DNA from 2 places in the Clostridium sp. CTA-17 genome. Region 1 is predicted to be linked to the other one. Evidence: riboswitches for the same ligand, from Rfam matches in the RefSeq annotation. Region 1 holds a riboswitch; the other holds the start of a gene.
What was found. Region 1 has a riboswitch for S-adenosylmethionine ahead of ACYUCG_RS12595 (Na+/H+ antiporter NhaC family protein). Riboswitches for the same ligand answer to the same signal wherever they lie in the genome.
Positions count from the first base shown of each region.

Region 1 (16,506 bases):
CCTATATTTTTTTCTATAGCCTTTTTCTCTTCCATTAAGGATTCTATATCATGTTTTAAAGATGTTACACTTTCAATTGAATGAAACCTATTTATGAAATTATAAGCATTATCTTTTGAAATAATTGTTACTCCACTCCCCTTGCTTGATGATACCACTTTCATATCTTCTAATAGCTTAACGGCTTTTCTAACTGTTTCTGGTGATACATTATAACTACTTGCTAAAGTAGATCTACCATGTATCTTTTGTCCTACCTTTATGTCATTATTATATATTCTACCTGCAATATCTAAAGCAATTTGCTTATATATAGGTTCATTTACCTTACTCTCCATCTCATTTCCTTTCTATTATAAAAATTAGTTTAATCAACATACATATATAATTGATTTTAACATATTTTATTAATCAAAGGAAATATTTGTATTAAGCTATAGCTTCAGAATAAGCTGTCTTTGTATTTTTAGCTATAGAATCGCTTATATATTTAACTATACTTCTGCATGCAAAGTATGCATACTTCATATCATTCTCATAACTTTCTCTTTTTCTATATATCTTATGAGCTTCTTCTAAGAAAAACTCCACAGACATATTACCCCATATTTTAAAATCATCTTGTGATGGAATATATGTTTTAGCAAAGTTAGCTAACTCTTTTTCATATTTAACATGTTTATTCATACTATGCTTAAATTCCCATCTTTCACTATGAGGAATGCAAAAAAAATCACATATAAAATGACATATAACTCCTAGTTCCTGACTAAATCTACTTACTGAAAATTTCTTTTTAAAATCATACATACTAAGTGATGCTAATTTTTTTATCTTATTAACTATCATATCAAAAGATTCATCTAAATAATGCTTCTTTAATTTATATTTTGAAACCATATCAGGTTTTACATTTCCATATATAAAGTTTTTATCACTTATTTTAAAATCTACGTCAACATCTCTCAATATATTTTGTGCAATAAGAATGTGAGTGTTCATTAACATAATTTATTACCTCTAATCTCTTTTAAAAAAGTCTCTTATTAATATAGTATTTCATATTAACTAAAAGTATATTACAAAAATCTATTGAATTTATTAATTAATTATTAATTAATGATTTATCTATAGTATAAAATGATTCCTAAAATAAAAAAACTAGACATGTAAGTTAAAATTTACAGGTCTAGTCTTATTAAAAATATATATTAATAATCGTACTTTCCTACATTCTCACAAATTCTTATATCTAAAAGGTCATCTGAAAGAGTTTTTTTGTATGAACACAAGAACTCATTTAACTCACTGTCCTGAAGATCTATATGTTTAGGACTAGTTATAAGAACTTTGTTATTTTCTAAAATTAATTCAATATCATTTTTTTCATTTTTAATAAAATATGTAGTAACAGTAGATGTTTTTACTTTTCCTTTATACTTCTCTTGAAAACTCAAAGTTTTTCTTAAACTTTCATAATCTCCACCTTGAATTCCTAAGTTACTCATATCTATACCTAAGTTTTTCATTTGCCCTTCAATATCACCCATATCAAAGCCATATCTCTTAAGCATTTCTGCTTGAATATTTAAAAACTTTTCTTGAGAAATATTATTTTCATTCATATATTTAGTTATCTCTCTAGAAAGATCCATCATACTCATTTTTCCTTGAGCTACTGAATAATATAAATCATAAATATATGACTCAAATTTATCTATATCTTTATCTCTTGCCTTATTTTTTAACTCATTAAAATCTACAATTCTATCACTCATAAAACAATACCTCCGTAAAGTTCAAACTTATATTATTACTATAATAACATAAAAATATCTTTATAACATATTTTAAAGATTAAATTTAATTTTATTTTAATTTGGTGTGAATTTTAAATAATTTTATTCCTTCTCAATAAATTTCAAATAAAAAATCTACTAAAAAGTCCTATATCATACACCTAAAGTATATGATATAGGACTTTTTTTACATAAGTTTATAAACTTATAGATATTCTTTAAATTCCTTCTTACCACTAATAGAATTTAATAGATGCTTAATCTCTTGGTCCCTACCCTTGTCCATGACCAAAATAACATCTCCTGCATCAACTAATACTAGATCTTTTATTCCAAATCCTATTATTAATTTTTCCTTTCCAAAAACGGAACAATTCTCACATTCCTCTAAAAAAACATTATCTGAAGTTCTATTATTTCCATTAGGCTCTAAAAATCTACCTAGAGCTGAGAAAGTACCTATATCATCCCAAGAAAAATCACATTTTATAACAAATGATCTTCTTGTTTTTTGCATTACCCCAAAATCTATAGATATTCCATCAATTAAAGAATACTGCTCTTTTATTATTTCTTCCTCATCATCTTCTCCAATGTGTTGATATATCTCCATTAAACATTTATACATCTTAGGAATATATTTTTCAATTTCTCTCAATATAACATCAGCTCTAAATATGAACATTCCACTATTCCATAAATAAGTCCCTTTTAATAAGAAGTCCTTTGCTACTTCTAAATTAGGTTTCTCTGTAAACCTTGCTATCTTGAAGGTAGGAATGTGTCCATTGACTCTATCGCCCATTTCTATATAGCCATAACCTGTCTCTGGTCTAGTTGGCTCTATTCCTATGGTAACAATAGCTCTCTTCTTATCCGCAATCTCTACGGCTTGTTCCAGAGTTTGAAGATAACTTTTATCTCCTTCTATATAATGGTCTGAAGGCAATACAATCATAACTGCATCCTTATCTTTCTTTAAAAGCTTAGCTGCTGAAAGACCTATACAGGTTGCAGTTTCTTTATTAGCAGGTTCAGTAAAGATATTTTCCTCTCTTATGTCTTTAAGTTCATCTCTTATTTTGTCTTCATACTCCTGGTTTGTCACTACATAAATATTATCTTTATGGATTATAGGTCTAATTCTATCCACAGTATTACTTAAAAAACTCTTCCCATTATTGTGTATGCTAAGAAATTGTTTAGGGTTTGAACTTCTTGAAAGCGGATAAAGTCTAGTACCCTTTCCTCCTGCTAAAATTAATGAGTAAAGCATGTTGCCTTCAACTCCGTTAATTGTTATAGTGTATTTTATGTGAAAATATTCCATTATGTGAGTATTAAAAAAATTTAAGGCTTTAGTTTAAGTAAAAATACTCCAACTAAAGCCTTTCCTCATTTATTCATATTAATTTATTTTATTGCTAATTTTATAATAAAAAACTTTTTACATAATCATATTAACGTAGAAAATTTATTTTAGAACTGATCTAAGCTAAGTAAATTCAAAGTTTTAAAAACCATTATTATGAGAAACTTCTTTTATCCATCTTCCTGATTTTTTAATAGTTTTCTTTTGAGTTTCTAAATCTAATGATATAAATCCATATCTATTTTTATATGAATTTAACCATGACCAACAATCTATTGGAGTCCATAAATGATATCCTACACAATTTGAACCCTCTTCAATAGCCTTATGAAGCCATTCTAAATGCTCTATTATGAATTCAATTCTATAATCATCTTCAATTATACCTTCAGCATTTTTGAATTTCTCTTCGCCTTCAACACCCATTCCATTCTCTGAAATGAACCATTTTATGTTGCCATAGTTCTCTTGCACATTTTTAGCTATATCATAAATCGCCTTAGGATATATTTCCCATCCTCTATGAGGATTCATTCTCTTTCCTGGCATATCATAATTATCAAAATATTTTTCTGGAGCCCATGTTTCTCCACTATATTCCTCTTCTCTAGCTTTAACTCTTCTTGGTTGATAGTAGTTTACTCCTAAGAAATCCACAGTATTATTTTTTATAACCTCTAATTCTTCCTTAGTAGAATCCCACATTACTCCATCTTTTTCTAAAACCTCAACTAAGTTCTTAGGAAATTCTCCTTTAGTTGCTGGATCTAAGAATAACTCATTGAAGAAAGCATTAGCAATTTCAGCTGCTCTTAAATCTTCTTTTGACTCACTTCTTGGATATGCTGGCGTTAAGTTAACTATTATTCCTATTTCTCCATCTTGTCCTAATTTTCTATACTCTTCTATGGCTCTAGCAGAAGCTAATGCTATATTATAGGCAGCTTGAAGTCCTCTTTTTCCATCAACTATGCAAGGATAATGCCATTTATACAAAAACTGTCCTTCAATAATAACTATAGGTTCATTAAATGTAGCCCATTTCTTAACCCTATCACCAAATAACTCAAAGGCAGTCTTAGCAAATTTCGCGAATAATTCTACAACATGCTTTGATTCCCACCCACCATATTTATCATATAATTCAACAGGAAGATCAAAGTGATGTAAATTCATGATTATATCTATTCCATTTGCTAAACACTCATCTATTACACCATTATAAAATCTTACTCCATCTTCATCTGGCTCACCAGTTTCAAAATCTTTAATTAATCTTGTCCATTGAATTGAAGTTCTAAATGAATTTAATCCAATTTCTTTTAGCATTGCTAAATCTTCTTTATAACTATTGTAAAAATTTGATGCTACATTTGGTCCTATACCATTGTGAAATAACTCTGGATTTATATCGAACCAGTGATCAAATACATTGTCGTGTTTCTTGTTAAATCTACCTTCTGACTGAGGTCCTGAAGTTGCAGCTCCCCACCAAAAGTTTTCTGGGAAAGTATATTTCATGTGAAAACCCCCTATACCTTTGTAAACTTTTTCTCTACTTAATTGTATATTTTAAAGAAACTTTTTTCTAGGGTTCTTATATGGCTTAATTCCAAAAAAAGTGGTTAATTTCAAGAAAAAAAAAGATCTAAGTATAACTTAGACCTTTTTTTCTCAAACCAATATTATAAATATAATTGTATAAATTTTAATTTAAACTCATAACGTCCCCTTTAAATGACCATATTTAATAAATTCTCTCAAAATTCAATAATAAAATAATTTCTCAATATAAATACCCTAATATCTATCATAAGTCGAAAGATATGCTAGCTTCTTCCCCGTCGAAGCTTATAAAATTCATGTAAGAACAATTTCTTATTCTTAAGTTTAAAATAAAATTTACTCATATTTTCAATAGTAATTGTACTAGAAGGCTCCCCCAAACCTTAAAGCTTAAAAACTTAATCTTAAATATGTTTATCATACCATTATTGGCTTGTTAGAAGTTCATCTATAAATAACAGGCATTAGTACATAGACGTAACTTTCAAAGATTGTATTCCTAATTTAGTTATATGTTTTTAGTATAAATTGAACACTTTATTTTAAATACTTTTTATCCGCTCATTGAAAACATATACAATCTTTAAGTATATTATACATAACTTTTTTAATCATTTCCATACAAATCCACCCATATTCATTCATTTTTTATTTATTTCATGATTTTTTTAACAATTGTTAACTTATTTTGGAAAGGAGCATACCTAATCTTTAAGTCTAAGAATGTTTTTCTGTTCATAACACCCTTTTTATTGGAAAATAAGTCAAAACTATACTTACCATGATATTTTCCCATACCACTATTTCCAACTCCACCAAAAGGTAAATATGATGATGATACATGAACTAATGTATCATTTATTGTTACTCCTCCTGATGATGTACTATTAAGAACTTTTTCAATTTTATTTTTATCCTCTGAAAAATAATATAGTGCTAAAGGCTTGTCCTTACTATTTACTACCCTTATTACTTCATCTAAATTTTCAAAAGTTAAAATTGGGAATATAGGACCAAAAATTTCTCTTTCCATAACTGGATCATCCCAAGTTATATTTTTTAATATGGTTGGTTCTATTTGAAAAGTTTTTCTATTATAATTTCCTCCAAAAACTAATTTTTCTTTATCTATATATGAAAGTACTCTATTAAATTCTCTTTCATTTACCATTTTAGAATAATCTTGAGATTCTAAAGGATTATCTCCAAATTGATTTTTTATTTCTTCCTCTAATTTTTTTATAAATTCTTCTTCAATATTCTTATGGACATATAAATAATCTGGTGCAACACAGGTTTGTCCCGAATTCATTAACTTTCCCCAAACTATTCTTCTAGCTGCTAACTCAACCTTACAATCCTTATCAATAATACAAGGACTTTTCCCTCCAAGTTCTAAAGTTACAGGGGTTAAATATTGAGAAGCTGCCTTCATTACTATTTTTCCTACAGTGGCACTTCCAGTAAAGAAAATATAATCAAATTTTTCTTTTAAAAGTTCTTCTACAACTTCTTTTCCCCTTTCTGGATTAACATGAAGAACATACTTTTCATCAAATACTTTTTCTAATATTTCTTTAAGAATTTTAGATGTCTCTGGCGCTGATTCAGATGGCTTTATAACGGCTGTGTTTCCAGCTGCTATTGCTCCAATTAAAGGATCCATTGTAAGCATAAAAGGATAGTTAAAAGGGCCTATTATTAAAACAACTCCATAAGGTTCTAACTGTATAAAACTTTTTGCAGGAAATTGTACTAATGGAGTTTTTACTCTTCTTTTTTTGCTCCATTTTTTTATATTTTTAATGTGCATATTTATTTCATCATATACCATTGCTACTTCTGTAACATAGGATTCAAAGCTAGATTTCATTAAGTCTTTTTTTAAAGCTTCAAAAACTTTCTCTTCCTCACTTTTTAAAACATCTCTTAACTTTTTTAGTTTCTCTATTCTAAAATTTATATCCTTAGTTTCACCTGTACTAAAATATTCCCTCTGTTTATTTATTTTTTCTCTTAAGGCTTCCATAAAATTTCCCCTCCCCATTGTTCCAATTCCTTTTAAATTTATTATAGACCTATTTTATTTAATATTAAAACACATGATTCTTTAAATTATTTTTATAAAGAACTTTAAACAAAAAAGTTTAGAAAACTACTACTAGTTTCCTAAACTTAATTTTAATCTCCTAATTTATAAATTAATCCTTCCTTTAATTCTACATAAGGAATTTTAAATTCTCTAATACCTGAAGAGTATGGAGCTATTTCATATTGTTGAAAATACACTATAATTCCATCTCTATTTAAATAATAGGCTTGATTTTCATTAACTCCCTTAAACAAAGCTCCATTATCAAAATAAAGCTCCTTTTCTTTTTCAATATCCTCTTTTACCTTTTTATCAATTATACTTTTATAGTCAAATCCTTCTTTAAATAAATCTTTTAATCTAAGCTCTTTTCCTGTTTTAAGGTTATAATTATAACTTACTTTAGTCGTTAATCCATGAGCTCCACCAGTATATTGATAATATGAAACAGGTAAACTAATTACTTCATCTGTATTAAATGCTTCAAAAAGACTATATGCCTCCATTTTAGGCATTTCTTTTCCTGCCTTTTCATATTCTTTGCTGTACTCTTCTCCTAATAACTTAATGTCATTTATCCAATTTAAAGTATAATCCTCTACAATTTTATTTATTTTATCTGTAACATCTTTTTCTCCACCTTGAATTATTGGATATTTAACTTTAATTTCATACTTGTCAGTATTTTCTTCTATAGATTTTTCTATAACTTCTATTTTATTTATTTCTTCTCCTAAAACTACAGTAGAAAAAATAAGAAGTAATGACATAAGGCATAAAAAAACTTTTTTAAATTTCATAAAATAAACCTCCACTTTATATTTGGCTAATTTTATTTTTCTCTTAAGTGTTATAATTATGTATAATGTATAAATAAAATCTATTAAAAGCTGATTGGAGTGATATAAGTGACCTATCTTATTATATTGATAATTATTGCAATTCTAGTTATTGTCTTTTTTTTAGCAACAGGTCTGTATATATTTAGATCTACTGTAACTAGAGAACTGCATGATATAGAAAAAAGTTATACTAGATATGTAGAAAATAATCTTTTTGACGAAGCTTTATATAATTCTGCTTCTAAGGAAGATATTACTTTAAAATCCTTTGATGGTCTTAATTTAACCTCAACACTTATAATGAATGAAAATCCTACAAATAAATTTATAGTATTAGTCCATGGAGTTTCTATTTGTTATGTTGGTTCTTTAAAATATTTTGATATATTCTATAAAAATGGCTTTAATGTTCTTATAGTGAATCAAAGAAGACATGGAAAAAGTGAAGGGAAATATTCCACATATGGTTTTTATGAAAAATATGATGTAAACATGTGGATAGAATATTTAAAATCTAGATTTGGTAATGATATAATTTTAGGTCTTCATGGTGAATCAATGGGAGCAGGAACAGTTATGGAGACTATTCCTCTAAATAATTCTATAAAATTTGTCATTGAAGATTGTGGTTACTCTAACTTTTATGAACTTATAGGCTTCCAAATAACTCATCAATATAAAAATAGACTTGTTAGAAGAATTCTTCGTCCAAGCCTTATATTTGCAAACTTCTTTATGAAAACTAAAGCTAAATTTTCTATGAAAAAAATAGTACCTATAGATATAGTATCTTCAACCTCATTACCAATGATGTTTATCCATGGAAAAGAAGATTATTTTGTCCCATGGTATATGTCAGTAGATTTATATAAAGCTAAAACTAAAGGCTATAAAGAACTTTACCTAGTTGAAGGTGCCAAACATGCTGAAGCTTTAGAAGTTAATAAAATTCTATACGAAAAAAAGATAATGACCTTTATCGAAAAAGCATTATCTTTGTATAAGTAAAGTAAAAGTTTAAATTCTATATCAAGACATGTTTTAATAAAACTTACAAACAGTATGAAGAGAATATCTAGATGAGCTTTAGAATTTAAATCATTACGGAGAAGATATTACGTTAAAAAGCTGAGACTGTTCGAAGCGTAGCAAGTTTCGAAGCTTTAGTAATATCTTTGGAGTAATGATTATAAATTCTTAGCGAAATCTAGTAATTCTCGGAATATGTTTGTAAGTTTTATTATTAACTTTTGATATATATCACTTAATTATTAAATTGAAGCCTCTTCAGTCTTTGAAGAGTTTTCTGTTAATCTGTTTATTTCAGCTAATTCTTTCTTAGTTAAGTATCTCCAAGATCCCATTTTTAGGTTTCCTAGGCTAACATTCATTATTCTTATTCTTTCTAATTTTTTTACCTCATATCCAAAATACTCACACATTCTTCTTATCTGTCTATTTAACCCTTGAGTTAGTATTATTCTAAATGAGTTTTTGCTTTCTTTCTTAACTAAGCATTTCTTAGTAACTGTTCCTAGTATAGGTACTCCATTACTCATACCTTTTACAAATTCATCAGTTATAGGCTTATTTACAGTGACAATATATTCTTTTTCATGATTATTACCAGCTCTTAATATCTTATTAACTATATCACCATCATTAGTCATAAATATTAATCCTTGAGAATCCTTATCTAGTCTTCCTATTGGGAAAATTCTTTTTTCATGATTTATAAAGTCAACTATATTACCTTTTATCTTACTCTCAGTAGTACAAGTTATTCCAACAGGCTTATTTAAAGCTATATAAACTAGTTCATTTTCAACCTTTAGAGGTTTTTCATCAATAGATACACTTTGCCCCTTAGAAACCTTCATACCTGTTGTAGCCTTTACCCCATCTATCTTAACTCTTCCTTGTTCTATAAGCTTATCAGCCTCTCTCCTTGAGCAAAATCCTGTTTCACTTATATATTTATTTAATCTAACTTCATCTCTTATTTCATTTTTATTTGATACTATAATAGTATTTTTTGCTGAAGCTTTTTTAGCTACTTTTTGTTTATTATTTTTATTAGTTTTATTTAAATTTTTATCTTCACTCTTAAACTTTTTATTAGATAAACTCTTATCTCTTCTATTGTTATTTTTTGATGCTTTTCTCACTATAAATAATCCTTTCCTTAATTAATTTTTCTTCTCATAGCCTGAATTATTTATTTTTATTCTAAAATTATTCTTTGCATTATCATCCTTATTTACACTTTCAACATATTCTGTAACCTTATTTAAATCTACAGTATCAACCATTTTTCCAGTTATATAAACATCCACAATTCTATTAGGAGGAAGCATATCCTCTTCTTCAAAACCTTTTAAAATTGAGATCATACCATCTTCAAATTTCTTGTTTTCTAATTTTAGTTCTGTTATTAATATAGTTCCCTTTTCTGTTGGAGAATAACTATAAACTATTCTATCAAACCTATTCAATCCAATTTTAACCTTTGATGTTCCTTGAATTAATATAGTAGTTTCCTGTTGCTTATAAAGAAAAGTAACACTTCCTATAAGAATAAATGCAATTAAAGCTACGCTAACTATTACCTTCCTATAATGTCTTAAAGTTTTCTTCTCTTTTCCGGACAATTCATCTCCAACTTTATTTTCACATCTTGTTTTTATTCTTATAAATTGTCCTTCCTTAGTTAATATTATAGTACTCTTTTTCCCCTCTAACATAACTAATCCTTTATGGACAATTTCTTCCCCTTTTGTACCCTTTATAACAGCTAAGTTTTCTAAGTCCTTAAAATTTATATTTAAATACATAGCTAAATTTGTGTAATCTGCATTGTATAATAAAATTAAATAAGCTATTATGTAATTTGACCAACTTATAATCTTTTCATTACTAAATCCTGTTTTTTTAGCTATAACCTTTGTTTGTAATTCTCTTCTATTTATTATCTTTCTTAATAACACTTCTTCATCAACTAAGAAATAGGCTATATTAAGAATTAAATTTCTTTCCTCAATATTAAACTCTTCATTTGAAAGACTCTTTAAATCAACTTTAAATTTTCTAAGCTCTTTTATGAAAGTACTTATTTCTTTTTTCAATATGTTTTTATCTAGATTTTTCTTTATATTTCTAGTAGAAAACATATATTTATCTTTTCTAAAAGTTACCTCACTCACTCAAGATACACTCCTTTATGTATATTTTATAAAAAATAAGACTAAGGCAAAAACCCAGTCTTATTCCACTAACTTTCCTTTTACTATAACCCTATTTTTAGCGTCAGTTGTACATGTAACTATAGTTATAGTAGCATCTTTTGTTGGGTTTAAAGCCTCAGTTTCATCTGGAGTAACCTCATACATATAAGTTACTTCATAAGTGTACTCTTTTCCATTGTAAGTAACTTTGACTTTATCCCCTTTTTCAAGCTTATCAATATCCTTAAAAGCTTGTCCAAAATATGATATTCTATGTCCTGCTATTGAGAAATTTCCTTTTTCCCCTGGCATTGGTGAACCTGGGAAATGACCCACTACATACTTTATATCTTCATATCTAACGCCTTCTATTATGCCTATCTCTAAATTTATCTTTGGAATATTTAAAATAGCAATTCCTTTTCCCTCTTCAAGTTGTGCTTTTTCTGGCTTTTTGTCTTTTTCAACTTCACCTTTATCAGCTATATTCTTTTCGTCACTATTTTCTTTAGTATCTTCTTCTAATGTTTCCCTATCTTTATTTTCACCCTCTGGAACATCAAACTGTAAATTTCTAAAACTATCTAAAACAGCTTGCTGCTGTCTATAAGTATCATATTTCATCCAAATAGTTACTCCAATAAGTGATACCCCTGCCACTATTAAAAGAATACCTAATACATTTCTAATTTTTCCCCACACTTCTCAATTCACCCTTTCTATTTAAATTCCCTTTTACTTAAAGCTTCTAATAATATTAATAAAAACTAAAATTATTTCTAATCAATTATTATAAGCTATTTTCTTTAATTAAATCTCAATTTATTATACCATAGCCCCCATGATATCTATATAAAATTTTATATTATAAATACATCTTTTACATAATTAAAACCTATAAATATTTTAATTTTATGTAACTCTATTTTTGTTACAACTAGGTTTAATTTTCTTTAATAGCTATTGATACTTTGATAACATAATAGAATTATATATAATGAAATCATAAAAATAAATTTTTATTGAAAAAATAAATAAATTTAAGAGGTGATAAGAATGAGAATAGGAATGGGATATGATGTTCATAAATTAGTTGAAAATAGAGATTTAATATTAGGTGGAGTAAAAATTCCTTATGAAAAAGGACTTTTAGGCCATTCAGATGCAGATGTATTATTACACGCAATAATGGATTCACTTTTAGGAGCAGCAGCCTTAGGAGATATAGGAAAACATTTTCCAGATACAGACCCTAAATATAAAGGTGCTGATAGCATAAAACTTCTAGAATTTGTAGGTGAGCTTTTAAATAAAAATAACTATAAAATATCGAATATAGATGCAACTATAATAGCTCAAAGACCCAAAATGGCTCCTCATATACCTACTATGAGAGAAAATATAGCTAGAGCATTAAATATAGACTTAGATCAAATAAATGTTAAAGCAACTACTGAGGAGGGACTTGGTTTTACTGGTTCAGGTGAAGGAATCTCATCTCAAAGTATTTGTCTTTTAATAAAATAAAAAAGATAGGCCTTATATAGCCTATCTTTTTTTACTTTATACCAAAGTTGATTAAACCCCTTTTATATAAATCCCCTTTTTAATGCTTATTGCTTTTTAACATTTTATTCAACGGCTATAGCATTTAACTCCCCACTTTTTTCATCACTTTCTTTCTTTTGGAAAAATGCTATGAATACTATTGCACTTATTCCCATTAAATATGGGTAGAATAAAAATTTCATTATTTCAAATGAACTTAATCCAGTTAAAGCTGCCGCTGACATTAATTGTGCTCCATAAGGAATTATTCCCTGAACTGCACAAGAGAACATATCTAATATTCCTGCAATTCTCTTTGAATCTAAGTTATATTCATCTGAAATATCCTTTGCTAAAGGTCCAACTGTAACTATAGCAATAGTATTATTTGCAGTACATGCATCAACTAAACTTACTAATAATCCAATACCAAATTCAGCCCCTTTTTTGCCATTGATTCTCTTAGTAACTAAGTTTAATACATAGTCTATACCACCATTTTCTTTTATTATTTCAACAATTCCCCCAATTATTATTGAAATTAATATAAGTTCACTCATTCCACCTATACCAGTTGATATTGAAGTAAAGAAAGTCTTTAAATCTAGAGATCCAGTGAAGAATCCAATTGCTCCAGCTAATACTATTCCACCTGATAATATAGCAATTACATTAGCCCCCATTAATGCAGCTATTAAAATACCTAAGTAAGGAATAATCTTAATAAAATTATAATCGTATTGACCTACTGATGTATTAGCTCCACTTCCTAAGAATGTATATATTACAATTACTAAGATAGCAGCTGGTAATATAACTTTAAAGTTTATTTTAAACTTATCCTTCATTTCGCATCCTTGAGTCTTTGTTGCTGCTATTGTGGTATCAGAAATCATTGATAGATTATCCCCAAACATAGCTCCACCTACTACTGCCCCAACTATAAGTGGTAAGGCTATATTAGTCTTATCTGCAATCCCCATTGCTATTGGAACTATAGCAGCTATTGTTCCCATTGATGTTCCTAAGGATATAGCTATAAATGATGATATTATAAATATTCCTGCTACTAATATATTTTTAGGTAATATTGTTAATCCTAAATTCACTGTAGATTCTACAGCTCCCATATTTTTAGCAACCTCTGCAAATGCACCAGCTAATATAAAGATTAAACACATTAAAATTATATTGCTATTTCCAGCCCCCTTACAAAATATCTCTATGTTCTTTTCAAGCCCTCTTTTTCTATTCATGAATATCCCAACTAGAACTGCAATTATTCCTGGAACTAAAACAGATACAGAGTAGAAATCTTTCATTACTAATGAAGTTCCCAAGTAAATCGATACAAAAATTATTAATGGTAATAATGCTGAAAACTTTCCTTTTTTCATTTTCTCTCCTCCTAATCCATTTAATAAATCTATCCTTTATCCTACAAAATAAAAAAACTTCTATCCTAGGATAGAAGTTATTATTCTTACAGACTCTCTTTCTTATCTCTCAGTTTCTACCGCAGGATTTAGCACCGCTATAAATCTTTGCATAGGAAATTGCTACTGATTTTTCTCATTTTAAAATCAGTATTGTTTTAACCGCAAAGAATTACCGGTTGCTGGGTTTCACAGGGCCAGTCCCTCCACCTCTCTTGATAAGATTTATTAAATTTTGTTTTTTTAAATAGTATCATGCTAAAATTACTTTGTCAATTTATTTTTTTGAGTTTAATAATTTATTTACTTATTAATTTATATAACAAACTTTCAAGTAATATTCCTTCATTTGGAGGATAATCAAATTTTTCGCTATATTCTATAGCTTCTGCAATAAAATTACATGACTTCTCCAATGCTTTTTCAGTGCTTTCACCTCTTAATATCCATCCGATTAACAATGAAGCAAAAGCATCACCTGTTCCACAATAAAAAGCATTTATTCTTTTATGAGAATAGGTGTAAAACATTTTTTCTTCTCTATCATAGAGTACAGTATCAATATATTCATTTGCTATTGAACTTGCTACACTTGTTATTATACTTATTTTAGGTCCTAAATTCCCTAGACCTACTAAATACTCTTTTATCTCATCTTCATTTAAAATTTCTTTATATTCTTTACCCAAAAGAAAAGAAGCTTCTGTAATATTGGGAGTTATTATATCTGCACTTTTTATTAACGTTCTCATTTCTTCAATCATTTTCTCACTCATGCCATCATAAAGCTTTCCATTATCAGCCATGACAGGGTCTATAACTACTAGAGTATCATCTTCTTTAAACTCTTCTATAAATTTTTCAACAAATTTAACTTGATTAGGATCAGCTAAATATCCACTATATATGCATTGAAAATTTAAATTAAGTCTTTTCCAATGATCTTTGGTTTCATATATAAAATCGCTTAAATCTCTGATTGCAGGTTTTCCAAATCCATCTGTATGTGCTGATAATACTGCTGTTGGAAGTGGACATACTTGATTTCCCATTGAAGATAATATAGGTATTATTGTTGCTAATGCTGCTCTCCCATAGCATGAAATATCATGAATAGCAGCGATTTTATTCATAGGTTCCATTTCTATCTCCCTTCAAAAATCTGCTCTTAAATAAAATTCTTATTACCTAGTATTATATTAATTAAAATTTCTTATATCAAATGTATCGGTATTTTTATATAAAATAAAAAAAGCATCGCTTATAAAACGATGCTTGGTGCACCATCAGGGATTCGAACCCTGGACTCCCTGATTAAGAGTCAGGTGCTCTACCAACTGAGCTAATGGTGCATATTGTATATTTTTTAATAATTTTACAGTAAAACTTTAAAAAATGGAGCGGGTACCGGGAATCGAACCCGGGTATCCAGCTTGGAAGGCTGGTGTTCTACCATTGAACTACACCCGCTTAGTATGTTTATATATTAACATACTGTTAATATGTTGTCAAGTTTTTAAACCAAGTTAAAAACTGGCTGGGATAGCAGGATTCGAACCTGCGAATGACGGAGTCAAAGTCCGTTGCCTTACCGCTTGGCGATATCCCAGTATGGTGTACCTTAAGGGATTCGAACCCCTGACCCACGGCTTAGAAGGCCGTTGCTCTATCCAGCTGAGCTAAAGATACAAACTTGAATCAACAAAAATTATTATACATAGTTATTTAAAAAATGTCAACATTTTTTTCAATTTATTTTATATTTCTATTAATACTAAGCGATTTTAATTTTAAAATATCAAGAAAATTTAATTTTATACAATATCTTCTAAGTGTTTAAATAAAACTTTTTTAAATTTTTGCTCATCTTCTTTATTTTTATGAGCATTTTTACAAACTTTAAACCATTCTTCTGTAGTCATTCCTATAGTTTTTTCATAACAATCTTCACAATCTGTTTGTAAGTTAGTTTCTACTACAAAATTCCCTAGCTCTTCAGCACTACCAAAAGCTTTTAAGTATAAAAACTCATCATCATTTCCAAGCCAATTGTTATTGAATCTACTACAGAATATTTTTAGTTTTCTCATTCCATTGTCAGCACTTAATCCTTTTAATTTTCTTAATGCTGAAATATCATTTTTCATTTTTTCTTTTTCTTCTTCAGTTGCTTTTCTATTTATCATAGAAATTATCTTCTCTACATCAATTGAAGGTATATGAGTTATTAATTTCTTTTTTCCTTCAACCCATTTATAGTATGCTTCTGGCATAAATACATACTCTATAAATTCTATTAATCTGTTAAAATTAGGTACCATAACCCAAACATTTTGAAATCCAACTTTTCTGTTAAATATTACATAATGTAGGTATTTTGTATCCTCAGTTATAGGTTCATCTTTAAACATTCTTCCTTTTAGGGTTTCATTTTTTGTTATTAATTCCCTCCAAAACTTCTCGGGATTTTCTTCTATCTTTGATCTTTTACGAAATAAGTTATGCATCTCAAAACCCCCTTATATCCTTTATATTTTAATTATATTGCTAACTTTTTTTAACAGCAAAGTGTAAAAAATCCTAAATTCCTTTATATATCTTCATCTTTATCTGAAAAGCTCCGTTAT
Region 1 is NZ_BAAABF010000008.1:85,648-102,153, reverse strand. It holds gene ACYUCG_RS12655 (TrkA C-terminal domain-containing protein) at 1-338, opposite strand, end outside; gene ACYUCG_RS12650 (zinc dependent phospholipase C family protein) at 430-1,008, opposite strand; gene ACYUCG_RS12645 (DUF3867 domain-containing protein) at 1,212-1,778, opposite strand; gene ACYUCG_RS12640 (mannose-1-phosphate guanylyltransferase) at 2,005-3,075, opposite strand; gene ACYUCG_RS12635 (glycoside hydrolase family 1 protein) at 3,313-4,692, opposite strand; gene ACYUCG_RS12630 (aldehyde dehydrogenase) at 5,390-6,766, opposite strand; gene ACYUCG_RS12625 (DUF3298 and DUF4163 domain-containing protein) at 6,919-7,629, opposite strand; gene ACYUCG_RS12620 (alpha/beta hydrolase) at 7,738-8,679, shown strand; gene rluF (23S rRNA pseudouridine(2604) synthase RluF) at 8,943-9,839, opposite strand; gene ACYUCG_RS12610 (anti-sigma factor domain-containing protein) at 9,861-10,874, opposite strand; gene ACYUCG_RS12605 (class D sortase) at 10,935-11,597, opposite strand; gene ispF (2-C-methyl-D-erythritol 2,4-cyclodiphosphate synthase) at 11,952-12,422, shown strand; gene ACYUCG_RS12595 (Na+/H+ antiporter NhaC family protein) at 12,527-13,840, opposite strand; SAM riboswitch class I at 13,940-14,104, opposite strand; gene ACYUCG_RS12590 (pyridoxamine kinase) at 14,179-15,021, opposite strand; tRNA gene ACYUCG_RS12585 (tRNA-Lys) at 15,156-15,231, opposite strand; tRNA gene ACYUCG_RS12580 (tRNA-Gly) at 15,276-15,349, opposite strand; tRNA gene ACYUCG_RS12575 (tRNA-Gln) at 15,414-15,488, opposite strand; tRNA gene ACYUCG_RS12570 (tRNA-Arg) at 15,492-15,568, opposite strand; gene ACYUCG_RS12565 (hypothetical protein) at 15,694-16,386, opposite strand.

Region 2 (16,506 bases), on a different contig from region 1:
TGTACCTTATATAGGAACATTAGCAGTATTCCTACTTGTATTAAACCTTTATGGATTAATAGGGCTTGCACCTCCTACTCAAGATTTAAGTGTTGCAGTAGCATTAACAATTACTTCCTTTGTTGTTGTTCACGTTAACGCAATACGTAAATGTCATGTTGGAGGGTATATAAAAGGATACTTTAAGCCTTATCCAGTAATGTTACCTTTAAACTTAATGGAGAGAATTATTTTCCCAGTATCTCTTGCACTACGTTTATTTGGTAATATGTTAGCTGCCACTCTATTAATAGATTTAATGTATTCAGGTCTAGCACATATAGGATGGATAGCTCAGTTAGGTGTGCCAATAGTTGCACATGGTTTCTTCGATGTATTCGACGGAACAATACAAATGATAGTATTTACTATGTTAACAATGGTAAATATTAAAATGACAGCAGAACATTAGAAAAATTAAATGAACAAATCAAAATAACTTTACTTTGATTTAAAAAAGGAGGAATTTTTAATGGATATGAAGTTATTAGCAGCAGGTATAGCTGTATTAGCAGGTATAGGAGCCGGAATCGGTATAGGAATTGCAACAGCAGGAGCAATAGAAGCTACTGCAAGACAACCAGAAGCATCAGATAAAATCCAAAGTTTATTCATCATGGGAGCTGGTCTTTCAGAGGCAACAGCTATATATGGTTTAGTAATTTCAATAATATTATTATTCGTTGTTTAATATCAAATTGCGTACTTTTTATTAAGAACTTATAGTAATTAATAAATGAAGATAATAGAGTTAATATAATTGACTCCGAAGGGAGGCTGTGATTGATATATGGAATTAAATTTTATGAGAATATTAGCTACAATCATTAACTTTATAATATTAATTCTTATACTAAAACATTTTTTCTGGGACAAAATCAAAAGAGCCATCGATGCAAGACAAGAGGCTATAGATGAAACTATCTTAAAGGCCGATGAAGATGCAGAAAAAGCAAGAAGATTAAGATTAGATAATGAAAGAATTCTTAAATCTGCTAAAGAAGAGGGCAGAAAGCTTAGAGAAGAACAGAAAAAAGAAGCTGATAGAATTTATAAAGAAATAGTTGATGATGCTCATAGAGAAGCTGAGGCTATAATAAATAGAGCTAATATTGAAATTCAAAGAGAAGAAGAAAAAGTAAAATACGAGTTAAAGCAACAAGTAGTTGATATTTCTGTAATGCTTTCAGAAAAAGCACTTGGAGAAACTATTGATGAATCTAAACATAGAGAATTAATAAATGATTTTATTGAAAAGGTAGGTATCTAATTATGTATGAATATTTAGATCGTAGATATGCCTTAGCTCTATATGAAGTTGCGGAAGAAAAGCATAAAGTTGAAGAATATTTAAATGATTTAAGAGAAATCTGTGATATTATTTATGGAAATAATGAACTTTATGAAATAATAAAACATCCTCAAATTAGTACTGTAAGAAAGAAAAAAACTTTCAGAAACATATTTGAAGGAAAAATAGATGACGAGTTACTTTCATTTTTAATGGTTCTTATAGAAAAAGATAGAATACTTTATCTAAGAGAAAAATTAAGAGAAATGGAAAAAATCCATCTAGAAAGAAACAATACTTTATTTGCAGAAGTAAAAAGTGTTGTTCCATTAACAGAAGATGAAGTTACAAGACTTGTAGGAAAGTTAGAAAATAAATACTCAAAGAAAATTTTATTAAAGCAAGAAATAGATAAAAGTATCATTGGAGGACTTTTTGTCAGAGTTGGCGATGATGTTATAGATGGTACTGTTAAATCTAGACTTGACGATATGAAACAGATAATGCTTAAGAGAGAATAGAGGTGAGTCTATGCATATTAAACCAGAAGAAATAACTTCTATAATCAAGAATGAAATAAAAAACTATGAAAAAGAGTTAGAAACTGTTGATTCTGGTACTATCATACAGATAGGTGACGGAGTTGCCAGAGTTTACGGATTAGAAGAATGTATGGAAGGTGAACTTCTTGAATTCCCTAATCAAGTTTTCGGTATGGCTCTTAACTTAGAGCAGGATAACGTTGGTTGTGTTCTTTTAGGATCTGAAGAAGGTATAAAAGAAGGAGACATCGTTAAAAGAACTGGAAAAATAGTTGAAGTACCAGTAGGAGAGGCCTTAATAGGTAGAGTTGTTAATTCATTAGGTCAACCTATAGACGGAAAAGGACCTATTAAAAATGATGGATACAGAGCTATAGAAGTACCAGCACCAGGTATACTAGAAAGAAGTTCTGTTAATGAGCCTCTACAAACAGGTATCAAAGCAATCGACTCAATGATACCAATAGGTAGAGGACAAAGGGAGTTAATTATAGGAGATAGACAAACAGGTAAAACTGCTATAGCTATAGATACTATAATTAACCAAAAAGGTAAAGATGTTATATGTATATACGTTGCTATTGGACAAAAACAATCAACAGTAGCTAACATAGTTAACACTTTAACTGAAGAAGGAGCTATGGACTATTCAATAGTTGTAACTGCATCAGCATCAGAATCAGCTCCATTACAATACATTGCACCATATTCAGGATGTACAATGGGTGAATACTTCATGAATAAAGGTAAACATGTATTAATAATATATGATGACTTAAGTAAGCACGCAGTTGCTTATAGAACAATGTCACTATTAATTAGAAGACCACCAGGAAGAGAAGCTTACCCAGGGGATGTATTCTACATCCATTCAAGACTACTTGAAAGAGCTGCTAAGTTATCAAAAGAAAATGGTGGAGGCTCATTAACAGCACTTCCAATAATAGAAACATTAGCAGGAGACGTAACAGCATATATTCCAACTAACGTTATATCAATAACAGATGGACAGATATTCTTAGAAACTGAGTTATTCAACGCAGGACAAAGACCAGCTGTTAACCCTGGTATATCAGTTTCAAGGGTTGGAGGTAACGCTCAAATAAAAGCAATGAAACAAGTTTCTGGTACATTAAGACTAGAACTTGCTCAATATAGAGAGTTAGCATCATTCGCTCAATTTGGTTCAGACCTTGATAAAGATACTCAAGCAAGACTTGAAAAAGGTAAGAGACTTATTGAAATCTTAAAGCAAGATCAATATAAGCCAATGGCAGTTGAAAAACAAATTATGATAATATATGCTGCAGTTAACAATTTCTTATTAGATATTAAAGTTTCAGATATTAAGAAATTTGAAAAAGAATTCTTAGAATATATGGATACTCATCATAGAGAAATTGGTAAAGCTATATTAGATAAGAAAGTTTTAGACGATGAATTAAAATCTGCTTTAGAAAGTGCTATAGTAGAATTTAAAAAAATATTCTTAATGTAAAATAAGAGCATAGCTTTTTAATTAAAGCTATGCCCACATTTTTAAGAATGGAGGTGGAGCTTAAATGGCAGGTGCAGGACTTTTAGAAATTAAAAGAAGAATAAAAAGTATCAAAAACACAAGAAAAATAACAAAAGCTATGGGACTTGTTGCCACTTCTAAGTTAAGAAAAGCTAGACAAAAACTAACTGAAAATAATCAATATTTTAGTAGTCTAGATGAAATTGCTAGAGAATTAATCGGATCATTAAATAGCAATAATAATCCTTTACTTAAACCCAATGATAATCCTAAAAAGTTAATAATATTATTAGCATCAGATTCAGGATTATGTGGTGGATTTAATGGTAATACTGCGGCTTTTGTAAGAGATAAATATGAAGATAATCTTCAAAACATCGAAGCAGTAGTAGTAGGAAAAAAAGGTATCCATTATGTTAAGAAAAACAAGATTTCTACTTTAGCAGAATATGTTGATTTAGGAGATACACCAAACGTTGGTGATGCATCAACTATAGTGAATAAAGCTGTTAAAGAATTTACTGATGGAAATTTTGGAGAAGTAAGTTTAGTTTACACTAAATTCTTTTCACCTGTTAAGCAAGAGGTTGTTGAAGAAAAATTATTACCACTAGACTTAACTGGAGAAAAAGGTAAAGTTTCTTTCTTAATTGAACCGGATGAGGATGAAATAATAGATTCATTAGTTTCATCATATTTAAAAGGTAAATTCATGAATGCTATGTTTAATTCAAAAGCTAGTGAACAAAGTGCTAGAATGCAGGCAATGGACGGAGCAACTAAAAATGCCGATGATTTATTAAACTCATTAGATGCTAAGTACAATAGAATAAGACAAAGTATTATAACACAAGAGATATCAGAAATCGTTGGTGGAGCAGAAGCACAAAAATAAGGAGGTACTCAAAATGTCTAATAATATAGGTAAAGTAGTTCAGGTTATTGGACCAGTTGTAGATATAAAATTTGCAAATGATGAACTTCCTAATATATTTAATGCAATACACATAAAAATGGACGATGGAAAAATCTTAGTTTGTGAGGTAGAGCAACACGTAGGAGACGATATAGTTAGAACTATAGCTATGGAGGCTACTGAAGGACTAAGAAGAGGTGTAGAAGCTGTTGATACAGGAGCACCTATATCAGTACCAGTTGGTGAATGCGTATTAGGAAGAATATTTAACGTATTAGGTAAACCACTAGATAGTGGAGCTGAAGTTAATAATGAAGAAAAATATCCAATTCATAGACCAGCTCCATCATTTGAAGAGCAATCAGTTGTTCCTCAAATGTTTGAGACAGGAATAAAGGTTATCGACCTTTTAGCACCTTACCAAAGAGGGGGAAAAATCGGTCTATTTGGAGGTGCCGGTGTTGGTAAAACAGTTCTTATCCAAGAGCTTATAAACAACATAGCTAAAGAGCACGGTGGACTTTCTGTATTCACAGGAGTTGGAGAAAGATCAAGAGAAGGTAATGACCTTTACTATGAAATGATGGAATCAGGAGTTATAAAAAATACAGCATTAGTATTTGGACAAATGAACGAACCACCTGGAGCAAGAATGAGAGTTGCTTTAACAGGACTTACTATGGCTGAGTACTTCAGAGACCAAGGGCAAGACGTGTTATTATTCATAGATAACATATTCAGATTCTCACAAGCTGGATCAGAGGTTTCAGCTTTATTAGGAAGAATACCATCAGCTGTTGGTTACCAACCAACTCTTGCTACAGAGATGGGAGCTCTTCAAGAGAGAATCACATCAACTACTCATGGATCAATTACATCAGTTCAAGCGGTATACGTACCAGCCGATGACTTAACTGACCCAGCTCCAGCTACAACATTCAACCATCTTGATGCTAAGACAGTTTTATCAAGAAGTATAGCTGAAATAGGTATTTACCCAGCTGTTGATCCACTAGATTCTTCATCAAGAATATTAGACCCAAGAGTTGTTGGAGAAGAACACTATGAAGTTGCTTCAAAAGTTAAGCATATATTAGAAAGATATAAAGAACTTCAAGATATCATCGCTATCCTTGGTGTTGATGAGCTTGCAGATGAAGATAAATTAATAGTTGCTAGAGCAAGAAGAATACAAAAATTCTTATCACAACCATTCACAGTAGCAGAGCAATTTACTGGAATGCAAGGTAGATACGTTCCAATAAAAGAAACTATAAGAGGTTTCAAAGAAATATTAGAGGGTAGACATGACAATGTTCCTGAATCAGCTTTCTTATTTGCTGGAACAATAGAAGAAGTTCTAGAAAAAGCTAGAGCAATAGCCCAATAAAAGGGGTGAATAAAAATGAATAAATTCAAGTTAATTGTTACAACACCAGAAAGAGTTCTTATTTCAGGTGAAGTTTCAAGAGTCTTATGTAAAAATGCTGTCGGTGAGTTTGAAGTATTAGCAGGTCACCAACCTTATTTAACAGCGACTGTTCCTACTGTTACAAGAATAGATGATGAGAATGGTGAAAGTAAATATTTATTTACTTCAACAGGATTAATGAAGGTTCAAAACAATGAAGTTACTTTTTGTGTAAATTCAGCAGAATGGCCTGAAGAAATAGATCAAGCAAGAGCTATGAATGCTAAGCAAAGAGCAGAGGAAAGATTAAACAATAAGACTGATGAGCTAGATGAAAAGAGAGCTAAGTTAGCCTTAGCAAGAGCTATGTCTAGATTAAAGTTAAAAGAAATGTAATTTATATAAAGCATACAGGAAACTGTATGCTTTTTTTATTATGATTATGCTTCTCAATAAATATTTTTATGTAATTAATAGAACTTTTTCAGATTACTATAATATATTGATAATATATAAGAGAATTATTGTATAAAAATACTATCCTTGACAATAATTTAGATGGAAGGGTGGTATATTAATGAATAATAATATTTTGGTAGCAGCATTATTTTGTTTCTCTCTTATTTTTAGTCCAAGCACTATTAATTTAGATAATAAAGTCTATTCTAAAGTTGAAGAGGAGATTTGTAATATAGAAGAGTATGGTATGAAAATAGAATATATTACAGATGAAAATATGAAAGATAAGTTTAATCATATTAGTGATTATATTAAAATTGAAGATTTTACTAGTATAGTAGAAAAAGAAAATGAAATATATTTAAATACTTCAAAAAAACAATTTGATTTAGATATTAATCTAATAGAAGAAAATTCAAAAAGTAGAGTTCAAATAGTAATTGTTTCTAAAAATAGAATTGATTTTAATAATATTAAGGAACATTTTCAAGTTATTCATAATAAAAATATGAAAAATATAAAATATTATACTTATATAAAAGGCACTATTAGAGAGAATAATAATATAGATGAAATTGAAGAAAAACTTATAGAATCAATTGGTAAGAGTAAGGTAAAGGAAACTAAAAGAATAAATTTAGAGAAAGGAACTACAGGAATAATTAATCTTAAGAGTGATTACCAGTTTAATTACTCCATTATGACATATGAGGAAGATAGGAAGTTGATTTTAGGAACTCCTATCATATTCACAACATATTAAAATAATTTTAATGGAGGATAATATGGATAAAATAGTAGTAAAAGGTGGAAAGAAATTAAAAGGAGAAGTAAATATAAATACAGCTAAGAACTCAGTTTTACCAATAATCGCAGGAAGTATATTAGCTACTGATGGTGTACTAATAAATGAATTACCTATGTTACAAGATGTTTTTACAATTTGTAATGTTATGGAGCAATTAGGGTATAATTTAAAAATAGATAAGAAAGAAAATAAATTAATTGTACCACCACTAAATAAAGAGCCTTTAATTCCAAGTGAGGATTTGGTTAAAAAAATGAGAGCTTCATTTTTAATAATGGGACCAATGATAGCTAAATATGGAGAGTTTAGGTTAGCTAGACCAGGCGGATGTAATATAGGTTCTAGACCAATAGAATTGCATATAAAAGGACTTAGAGCCTTAGGAGCTGAAGATAGCAATTGTGGCAATGGATTTGTATGTATAAAGGCAAAAAAATTAGTTGGAAGTAAGATATATTTAGACTTTCCATCAGTTGGGGCAACAGAGAATATAATGATGGCAGCAACTATGGCTAAAGGGACTACGGTAATTGAAAATGCAGCCCAAGAGCCAGAAATAACTGATTTAATTAATTTTTTAAATTCTATGGGAGCTAAAATTTATATTGAAAAACCAGGTAAAATAATAATAGAGGGTGTGGATTCATTAAGTTCAACTGAGTACACTCCTATATATGATAGAATAGAAGCTGGAACATTTATGGTTGCAGCAGCAATAACAGGATCAAAAATAAAAATAAATGGAGTAAATAAGGATCATTGTTCAGCGATAATATCTAAACTAAAAGAAGCTGGAACAGAGTTTTGGGATGTCCATAATGAGGAAAACAGTATAATAGTAAAAGGAAATGAAGAAATAAAACCAATTAATATAAAAACAATGCCATATCCAGGATATCCTACTGATATGCAATCACAAATGATGAGTTTGTTGAGTATAGCAAAAGGAAGTAGTATGATAACAGAAAGTGTTTTTGAGAATAGATTCATGAATGTAGATGAATTAAGACGTATGGGTGCAAATATACAAGTAGAAGGAAGAACTGCTTTAATTGAAGGAGTAAATAACCTTACTGGATGTGAAGTTAAGGCAACTGATTTAAGAGCAGGAGCTGCTTTGATTTTAGCTGGACTTGTAGCAAAGGGAGAGACAATAGTTACTGATATATATCATATAGATAGAGGTTATGTTGAAATAGAAAATAAGTTCAGAGCATTAGGCGCTGACATAAGTAGAATATAAGTCAACAGCATTGCTGTTGACTTTTTTTACTTTAAATAATTTTATTATAAGTTCGAGTTTTAGAAAACTTAGCATATACATAAACTGTATTAATAAGTTTTAGGAGGATTTATGATAAATAGAAAAATTTTAGAACCAATAATTTTTATTGGTGCAATCATAGTGAGTATAGTTTTTATACCAATACTTTTTGGTTTTTTATCTAGTTCAAGTATGGCTGAAATTAATAAGGTAGATAAAGTTGAAAATAAAAAGTTAGTTGATGTAGTCAACTTAAAGGAAGTTGAAGTTTACATATCTAAAGAAAATAAAGTAGAAAAAGTACCATTAGAGGAATATGTGTTATCTGTAGTTTCAAGTGAAATGCCAGCTACCTTTCATGAAGAGGCATTAAAAGCTCAGGCTATTTTAGCAAGAACATTTGTTATAAATAAATTAATTTCTGGATGTAGCAATATAAAAGAAGGAAATATATGTGATACTACTCATTGTCAAGCATACTTAAATATTAATGAACGGAAAAAAGCTTGGGGTAAAGAGGGAGAAGAATATTTAAAAAAATTAAAAGCGGTTGTTAAAGAAACAGCAGGAAAGGTTCTGGCTTACAATGACCAGTTAGTAAAATATCCTCAATATTTTTCTACAAGTTCAGGAAATACAGAGGATGCTGTTGCTGTATTTTCAGAAGATGTTCCTTATTTAAAGTCTGTTGAAAGTCCAGGTGAAGAAATATCACCTAAATATGAGAGTGAAATAAGCATGTCTATAAGTGATTTTAAGAGTAAAATTAAAAAATCTATTCCTAATAGTGATTTAGGAAATAACATAAATGAAGAAGTTAAAATATTAAATAGAAATACAGGGGGAACTGTAAATGACATAAAAATAGGAAATGCTACAATTAAGGGGAAGGAATTTAGAAAAATATTTGGATTAAATTCTGCTAATTTTACATTAGAAGTTTTAGAGGACAAAGTAAACATAAAATGTTTAGGTTATGGACATGGTGTTGGTATGAGCCAATGGGGTGCTAATGTAATGGCAAAGGAAGGCAGTAAATATGATGAAATATTAGAGCATTATTTTAAAGGCAGTAAAATTGAAGATAGTAATAAAGTTTTAATAGATTAATAGAAGAACAAGCAAATAAATTTTGCTTGTTCTTTTTTTATAAAAAAAGATTTATATATGTGTATTAATTTAGGATAAATGGACAGAATTAGAAACGGAGGTGTTGAAAATGAATAAAAAAGACCAATTTAAGAGATTTATTAAAAAGGATGGATTTTATGTAGTTTTATTTGTTTGCCTATGCTTAGTAGCAACAGTTGGAGTAGTGGTAGCAAATAAAAGTGCAAATAACACAGTAGAAGAAAATATAGCAGAAAACACTATAGAAAATACAGAGGATAATAGTACTACAACTGGTAATACTTTTGATGATGCGGAATTAGTTGAAGGAAAAACAGAAGCAACAAATGATTCAGAAGAAACTGCATCTAATGAAGCTAAGGTTGAAGAATTAAAACCTGAAGCAAATAATGCTGATAAGTCAGTAGCGACTTCAAATCAAAGTCAAAGCTTTATATCACCAATTAAGGGTGGAGTTATAACAAGATTATATAACTTAGAACCTAGATTAAATGAATCAGGTCAAAGTGCATCTGTTTATAAAGGAATAGATATAGAAGCTGCTGAGGGAACTGAAGTTTTAGCAATTGGTGATGGTAAAGTTGTAGAGGCTGGAAAAGGGAACTCAAAAGAGGGGTGTTTTGTTAAAATAGAGCATCAAAACGGTATTGTTGGTTTTTATGGAAACTTAGATCCAGAAATTAAAGTTAAAGAAGGGGATAATGTTAAAAAAGGAGATTCTATAGGTAAGATTGGAAAAACTATTCAAAGTAGTCCAAGTGACAGAGTTTCTGAAACTTATTTAATGTTCCATATGGAAAATTCTAAGGAACCAGTAGATCCACAAAAATATTTAAAAGATATTCCTGTAAAAGAATAATTTAGTACATAATCAGCTGCTTTTTAAGAAGCAGCTGATTAAAAAATTAAGAATATTTTTAAGGAGGTACGGTTCTTGAAAGATTATATTGAAGAGAGAGTTTTAGAAGTAGCTCAGTACATTATTTATTCAAGAGCTACTATAAGGAAAACAGCTAAAGTTTTTGGTGTAAGTAAGAGTACTATACATAAGGATATGACTGAAAGATTGCCTAAGATAAATCCTGATATAGCTGAAGAAGCAAAAAGTATCTTAGATTTAAATAAAGCTGAAAGACACATAAGAGGTGGAAAGGCAACTAAGCTAAAATATAAAGTTGTTGAATGATGAAAATATTCCTTATATAATAAAAGTTAGTATTTATGTATATTTTTATAGAAAATAATAATTATTATTATATATTAGGGAGTTGTAAATATGTGGTTTTGGAGAAAAGGTACAGACATGGGTATAGATCTTGGAACAGCAACAGTTCTTGTCTATATGAAAGATAAAGGTATAGTCTTAAAAGAGCCATCAGTGGTAGCCATAGACAAAAATAAGAACAAAGTTCTAGCAGTAGGAGAATCTGCAAGGCAGATGATAGGAAGAACACCTGGAAATATAGTAGCATTAAGACCTATGAGAAATGGGGTTATATCAGATTATGAGATGACAGAAGCTATGTTAAAGTATTTTATCAAGAAGGGTGTTGGAAATAGAAGAATATCTGCACCTAAAGTAATGATATGTATACCTTGTCAAGCAACTGGAATTGAGAAAAGAGCAGTTATAGATGCTGCAAAAAATTCAGGAGCTAAAAACGTATATCTTATAGAAGAACCATTAGCAGCTGCAATAGGAGCGGGATTAGATATATCAAAGGCTAGTGGACATATGGTTGTAGATATAGGTGGAGGAACTGCAGATATAGCTATAATATCCTTAGGTGGAATTGTTATAAGAGAATCTGTAAAAGTAGCTGGAGACAGATTTGATGAAGCTATAATTAAATTTGTTAGAAGTAAATATAAACTTATGATTGGTGAAAGAACAGCAGAGGAATTAAAAATAAATGTTGCTACAGCTGTTGAAGGTAATAGAAAAGAAATCATGGAAGTAAAGGGAAGAAATTTAATAACAGGCTTACCTGGAATAATAACAGTAGATAGTGAAGAACTTAGAATAGCCTTAAAAGATGAGGTTAGCATAATTGGTGAAGCTGTACACTCTGTTCTTGAAAAAACACCACCTGAATTAGCTGCTGATATAATAGAAGAAGGAATTCTCATGACTGGTGGAGGAGCTTTATTAAATGGCTTAGATAAGTTTATCGAGCAAAGGACAGGCGTTAAGGTTAGAGTGGCTGATGATGCTGTAAAATGTGTAGCTGAGGGAACAGGTAAAGTTTTAAAAACATTTGAAAAATTAAATTTAGGTATGGATGATTTAGAAGTAAAATTAATTGATGAGTAAAATTAACCATATATCTCTTAATATTAAGAGATATATGGTTAATTTTTTTTGTTTTTTAAATAATAGGCGTGAATTAAAGAATCTACAATAACCTTAGACATATCTAATATAAAGCTTAATCTAATAGGTCTACTTGTAAATAAATCTATATTTTCTGAGGAATCAACTATAGCTATTATAGATATATCTCCAACACTTCTTAAGGTTTTACCAACTCCTTTTCCAGGATGAATAGGCTCATTTCTGATATGAATTTCACCAATAGATTTAGGATCTCCTAAGCAAGCATCTATAGCTATTATTTTATAATCAGGATAGCTTTTTAATATTTCAGTTATTTTTTTATCAAGATTAAGAGCATGAATAGGAGAGTCAAGTGTACCAAATACATTTAAAGGAAAGAATTTTTCTTTTAATAGGGTACCAACCAGTGGTCCTAAGCAATCACCTATACATTTATCAGTTCCTATACATACTATAATTGTTTTTTCATCTATATGATTTTTTAAAAAATCTGAAATTTCGTAATATGCTAAATAATTTTCATAGTAAGTTTTTATTCTATTCAAGGCTTCACCCCCTCATTAATTATATGAAGGAGGAATTAGAAATATTAAATAGAAGTATAAAAAAGATTTTAGGTGGTAATTATTAAAATGGAGGTGAATATGTTTATGAATAAAGGGTTTTTAAGTTTTTTAGTACTATTTTTTACTACAGTAACAATGGGAGCAATGATGTATTTTGTTAACTTAAATTATGAGCAAGTTAAATTTCAAGTAGATAGTACAAAAAATGAGAGGAATGAAATTTTAGAGATTAATGAAGAGAAAAGTGAACAAAAGACTATAGAAAACAATAAAGAAGATTTAAGAGAAGATAAAGATGAAGAAAATATAAGTGAAAATAATCATAAGAAAAATAATAATTTAGATGAATATCGATTAAAAGAAGAAAAAGAATTAGAAAGTAAAACTAAAGAAAATGTAAAAAATATAAAAGAAAATGAAAAGTATAAAGAAAAGGTAGAAATGGGGAAGTCTTCAGAAGAAAGAAAAGAAGTATTTAAAGTAGATAAGTATTCAATTCCTAAGAAAATAAATAAAGCAGATAAGTTTAAATTAATTTCTATTGCTAAAAATTTATCTTTAACTGATTATGGAGTTTTATTAGAACATATTAAGAGAAATGATGAGTTAGATGCTGCTATTGATATATTTAAAATACTTAAGGATAAATTAGAATATAAAGAATATAAAGAAATGAAAGATATATTAAGTCCATACATAAATATTGAGTTAATTGAAGAAAAAATATGAATGAAAAAAGAAGTAAACAAAAGAAATTGAGAGAATATTAAAAATAAATTAACATAATATCTGAAAATCGCCTGAAATTGAGTTTGAAATAAAAAGCATAACAATATATACTAAGTCTTGTCGATTGGCGGTGAGCCAAAACGACAGAGGAAAATAATAAATGTGCTGGTGTGGCTCAATTGGCAGAGCAGCTGACTTGTAATCAGCAGGTTATCGGTTCAAGTCCGATCATCAGCTCCATAAGTGGTGGAATTCCCGAGTGGCCAAAGGGGGCAGACTGTAAATCTGTTGTCGGACGACTTCGAAGGTTCGAATCCTTCTTCCACCACCAATAAGGTCGCATAGCTCAGCTGGGAGAGCACCTGCCTTACAAGCAGGGGGTCACAGGTTCGATCCCTGTTGCGACCACCATAAAACATAATAAATAAATGCGCTGGTGTGGCTCAATTGGCAGAGCAGCTGACTTGTAATCAGCAGGTTATCGGTTCAAGTCCGATCATCAGCTCCACAAGTGGTGGAATTCCCGAGTGGCCAAAGGGGGCAGACTGTAAATCTGTTGTCGGACGACTTCGAAGGTTCGAATCCTTCTTCCACCACCATTTATAAAAACAAAATATTGATATGCTGGTGTGGCTCAATTGGCAGAGCAGCTGACTTGTAATCAGCAGGTTATCGGTTCAAGTCCGATCATCAGCTCCATATGTGGTGGAATTCCCGAGTGGCCAAAGGGGGCAGACTGTAAATCTGTTGTCGGACGACTTCGAAGGTTCGAATCCTTCTTCCACCACCAGAAAGAGACACTATTAATTGAGTGTCTCTTTATTAAAATAATATCTTAATAAAATAGAATAATTAGTATTTATATACTCTTATCCAGAGAGGTGGAGGGAAAAAGGCCCTATGAAACCCGGCAACCAGTGAGAAATCACTACGGTGCCAATTCCGGTAAAGAAATTCTTTACAAGATGAGAGAAGATAAATTTAGTGTATAACTAAAATCTCTTCTTAAATCTTTAAAGGTTTGAGAAGAGATTTTTTTATTAACAAAAATATTTTAAAGGCGCGCATTAAAATAAAGTTTGTTAATTAAGCTTTAAAGATATTATTTTGAATCGTGGGAAGATAAATTAAGTTATTTGTTTAAATAAACAGGGTTGGAATAAATAAAAATGAAAGGGGTGAATTAGCTATCTTATTATGATAGTAAGATAGCATTAGCCATGAGAAGATTATTTACATCAGAATCAGTTACTGAAGGGCATCCAGATAAAATATGTGACCAAATTTCAGATGCAGTTTTAGATGCTATATTTGCAAAAGATCCAAACGCAAGAGTTGCTTGTGAAACAGCTGTTACTACAGGATTAGTAATGGTAATGGGAGAAATAACAACTAATTGTTATGTTGATATCCCTAAAATAGCTAGAGAAACTATAAAAAGTATAGGATATGATAGAGCTAAATACGGTTTCGACTGTGAAACTTGTTCAGTTATGACTACAATAGACGAGCAATCATCAGATATCGCTATGGGTGTTGATGAAGCTTTAGAATCAAGAGCTGGAGAAAAAATTGATATAGATGCAGTTGGAGCTGGAGACCAAGGAATGATGTTTGGTTTTGCTACTAATGAAACTGAAGAATTTATGCCAGCACCAATAGCTATGGCTCACAGATTATCAAGAAGATTAACAGAAGTAAGAAAGAACGGAACTTTACCTTACTTAAGACCAGACGGAAAAACACAAGTTACTGTTGAATATGAAAATGATAAACCAGTTAGAATAGATGCAATAGTAATTTCAACACAACATGGTCCAGAAGTATCTCAAGAGCAAATACAAGCTGATTTAATGGAACATGTTATAAAAGCTGTTATACCAGCAGAGTTATTAGATGAAAATACTAAGTATTACATAAATCCAACAGGAAGATTCGTTATCGGTGGACCTCAAGGTGATGCTGGATTAACAGGAAGAAAGATCATAGTTGATACTTACGGTGGATATGGAAGACACGGTGGTGGTGCTTTCTCAGGAAAAGACCCAACTAAAGTTGATAGATCAGCTGCATACGCTGCTAGATGGGTAGCTAAAAACTTAGTTGCTGCAGGAATCGCAGATAAATTAGAAGTTCAAGTTGCTTATGCTATAGGGGTTGCTAAGCCAGTATCAATTATAGTAGATACTTTTGGAACTGGAAAAATATCAGACGAAGAAATAGTTAATATAATAAACAAAGTGTTTGATTTAAGACCAGGAGCTATAATAAGAGATTTAGATTTAAGAAGACCTATATATAGACAAACAGCTGCTTATGGACACTTTGGAAGAACAGATTTAGATCTTCCATGGGAAAACTTAAACAAAGTTGAAGAAATAAAGAAATATCTTTAATATATAGAAAAGCTTAGGATTTTATATCCTAAGCTTTTTATTTTTCTATAAATTTATTATTTTAAGATGAACTAGTAATTTTTAAATTAAGATAAAATAAAAAAGCACTTTGAAAAATCAAAGTACTTTTTTATATTAAGCTTTATGAACTAATTTTCCATTAACTATTACATATTTTATATCTATATTTTCATCAAAAAGAATTAAGTCAGCATCATAACCTTCTTTAATTAATCCTTTTTTGTCGTCAACCTTACAGTGTTTAGCTCCGTTATAAGTAGCCATTTTTATAACTTCATTAAGTGGATAATTAGTGTTGTTAAATATATTTTTGACTGCCACATCTAAAGTTAAAATTGATCCTGCTAAAGAACCAGTTAATAATCTTGCCGCTCCATTTTTAACTTCAACCTCTTGTCCTCCTAATGAATACATTCCATCAGGCATACAGCAAGCCATCATAGCATCAGTTATTAATAAAACCTTGTCTGTTCCCTTTTGTTTATAGGCAACTCTTAAGCTTGGATATGATATGTGAATACCATCTGATATTGTTTCAGTAGTTATTTCACTATCAAAAACAGCACCTACAACCCCAGGTTCTCTATGAGTAAATGGAGTCATTGCATTAAATAAATGAGTGGCATGAGAGCATCCACACTTTATTCCTTCCATAGCTTCTTCATAAGTAGCTTTAGTATGTCCCATTGAAACAACTATACCTTTTTCACTTAAGAATTTAGTAAGTTCTTTAGCACCTTCTACTTCAGGAGCAAGAGTTATTGAAACAACATCATCTTCATGTTCTCCAACTAATTTATAGAAGTTTTCTTTTGTTGGAGGGATTAAGAAATCAGGATTTTGAGCACCTATTGCACTTGGGCTTATAAATGGTCCTTCTAAGTGAGCACCTAAAACATTAGCTCCATCTGTTCCTTCAGTTTTTGCTTTATGAATAGCTTTCATTGACTTGCATACGTCTTCAGCAGCTACAGTCATTGTTGTTGGTAAAAATGAAGTAGTACCATGTTTAACTATAACCTTTGATATTTCATTTATAGCTTCATAAGTACCATCCATAGTATCGTGACCACCAG
Region 2 is NZ_BAAABF010000004.1:257,731-274,236, reverse strand. It holds gene ACYUCG_RS09410 (F0F1 ATP synthase subunit A) at 1-451, shown strand, start outside; gene atpE (ATP synthase F0 subunit C) at 512-730, shown strand; gene ACYUCG_RS09400 (F0F1 ATP synthase subunit B) at 830-1,309, shown strand; gene ACYUCG_RS09395 (F0F1 ATP synthase subunit delta) at 1,312-1,851, shown strand; gene atpA (F0F1 ATP synthase subunit alpha) at 1,862-3,370, shown strand; gene atpG (ATP synthase F1 subunit gamma) at 3,435-4,286, shown strand; gene atpD (F0F1 ATP synthase subunit beta) at 4,300-5,697, shown strand; gene ACYUCG_RS09375 (F0F1 ATP synthase subunit epsilon) at 5,713-6,114, shown strand; gene ACYUCG_RS09370 (hypothetical protein) at 6,296-6,940, shown strand; gene murA (UDP-N-acetylglucosamine 1-carboxyvinyltransferase) at 6,963-8,228, shown strand; gene spoIID (stage II sporulation protein D) at 8,340-9,359, shown strand; gene ACYUCG_RS09355 (M23 family metallopeptidase) at 9,469-10,239, shown strand; gene spoIIID (sporulation transcriptional regulator SpoIIID) at 10,315-10,566, shown strand; gene mreB (rod shape-determining protein MreB) at 10,657-11,694, shown strand; gene yyaC (spore protease YyaC) at 11,733-12,263, opposite strand; gene ACYUCG_RS09335 (hypothetical protein) at 12,351-13,013, shown strand; tRNA gene ACYUCG_RS09330 (tRNA-Thr) at 13,178-13,253, shown strand; tRNA gene ACYUCG_RS09325 (tRNA-Tyr) at 13,259-13,344, shown strand; tRNA gene ACYUCG_RS09320 (tRNA-Val) at 13,349-13,424, shown strand; tRNA gene ACYUCG_RS09315 (tRNA-Thr) at 13,446-13,521, shown strand; tRNA gene ACYUCG_RS09310 (tRNA-Tyr) at 13,527-13,612, shown strand; tRNA gene ACYUCG_RS09305 (tRNA-Thr) at 13,637-13,712, shown strand; tRNA gene ACYUCG_RS09300 (tRNA-Tyr) at 13,718-13,803, shown strand; SAM riboswitch class I at 13,880-13,985, shown strand; gene metK (methionine adenosyltransferase) at 14,234-15,409, shown strand; gene nagA (N-acetylglucosamine-6-phosphate deacetylase) at 15,545-16,506, opposite strand, start outside.
Region 2: another riboswitch for S-adenosylmethionine. It lies ahead of metK (methionine adenosyltransferase); the one in region 1 lies ahead of ACYUCG_RS12595 (Na+/H+ antiporter NhaC family protein).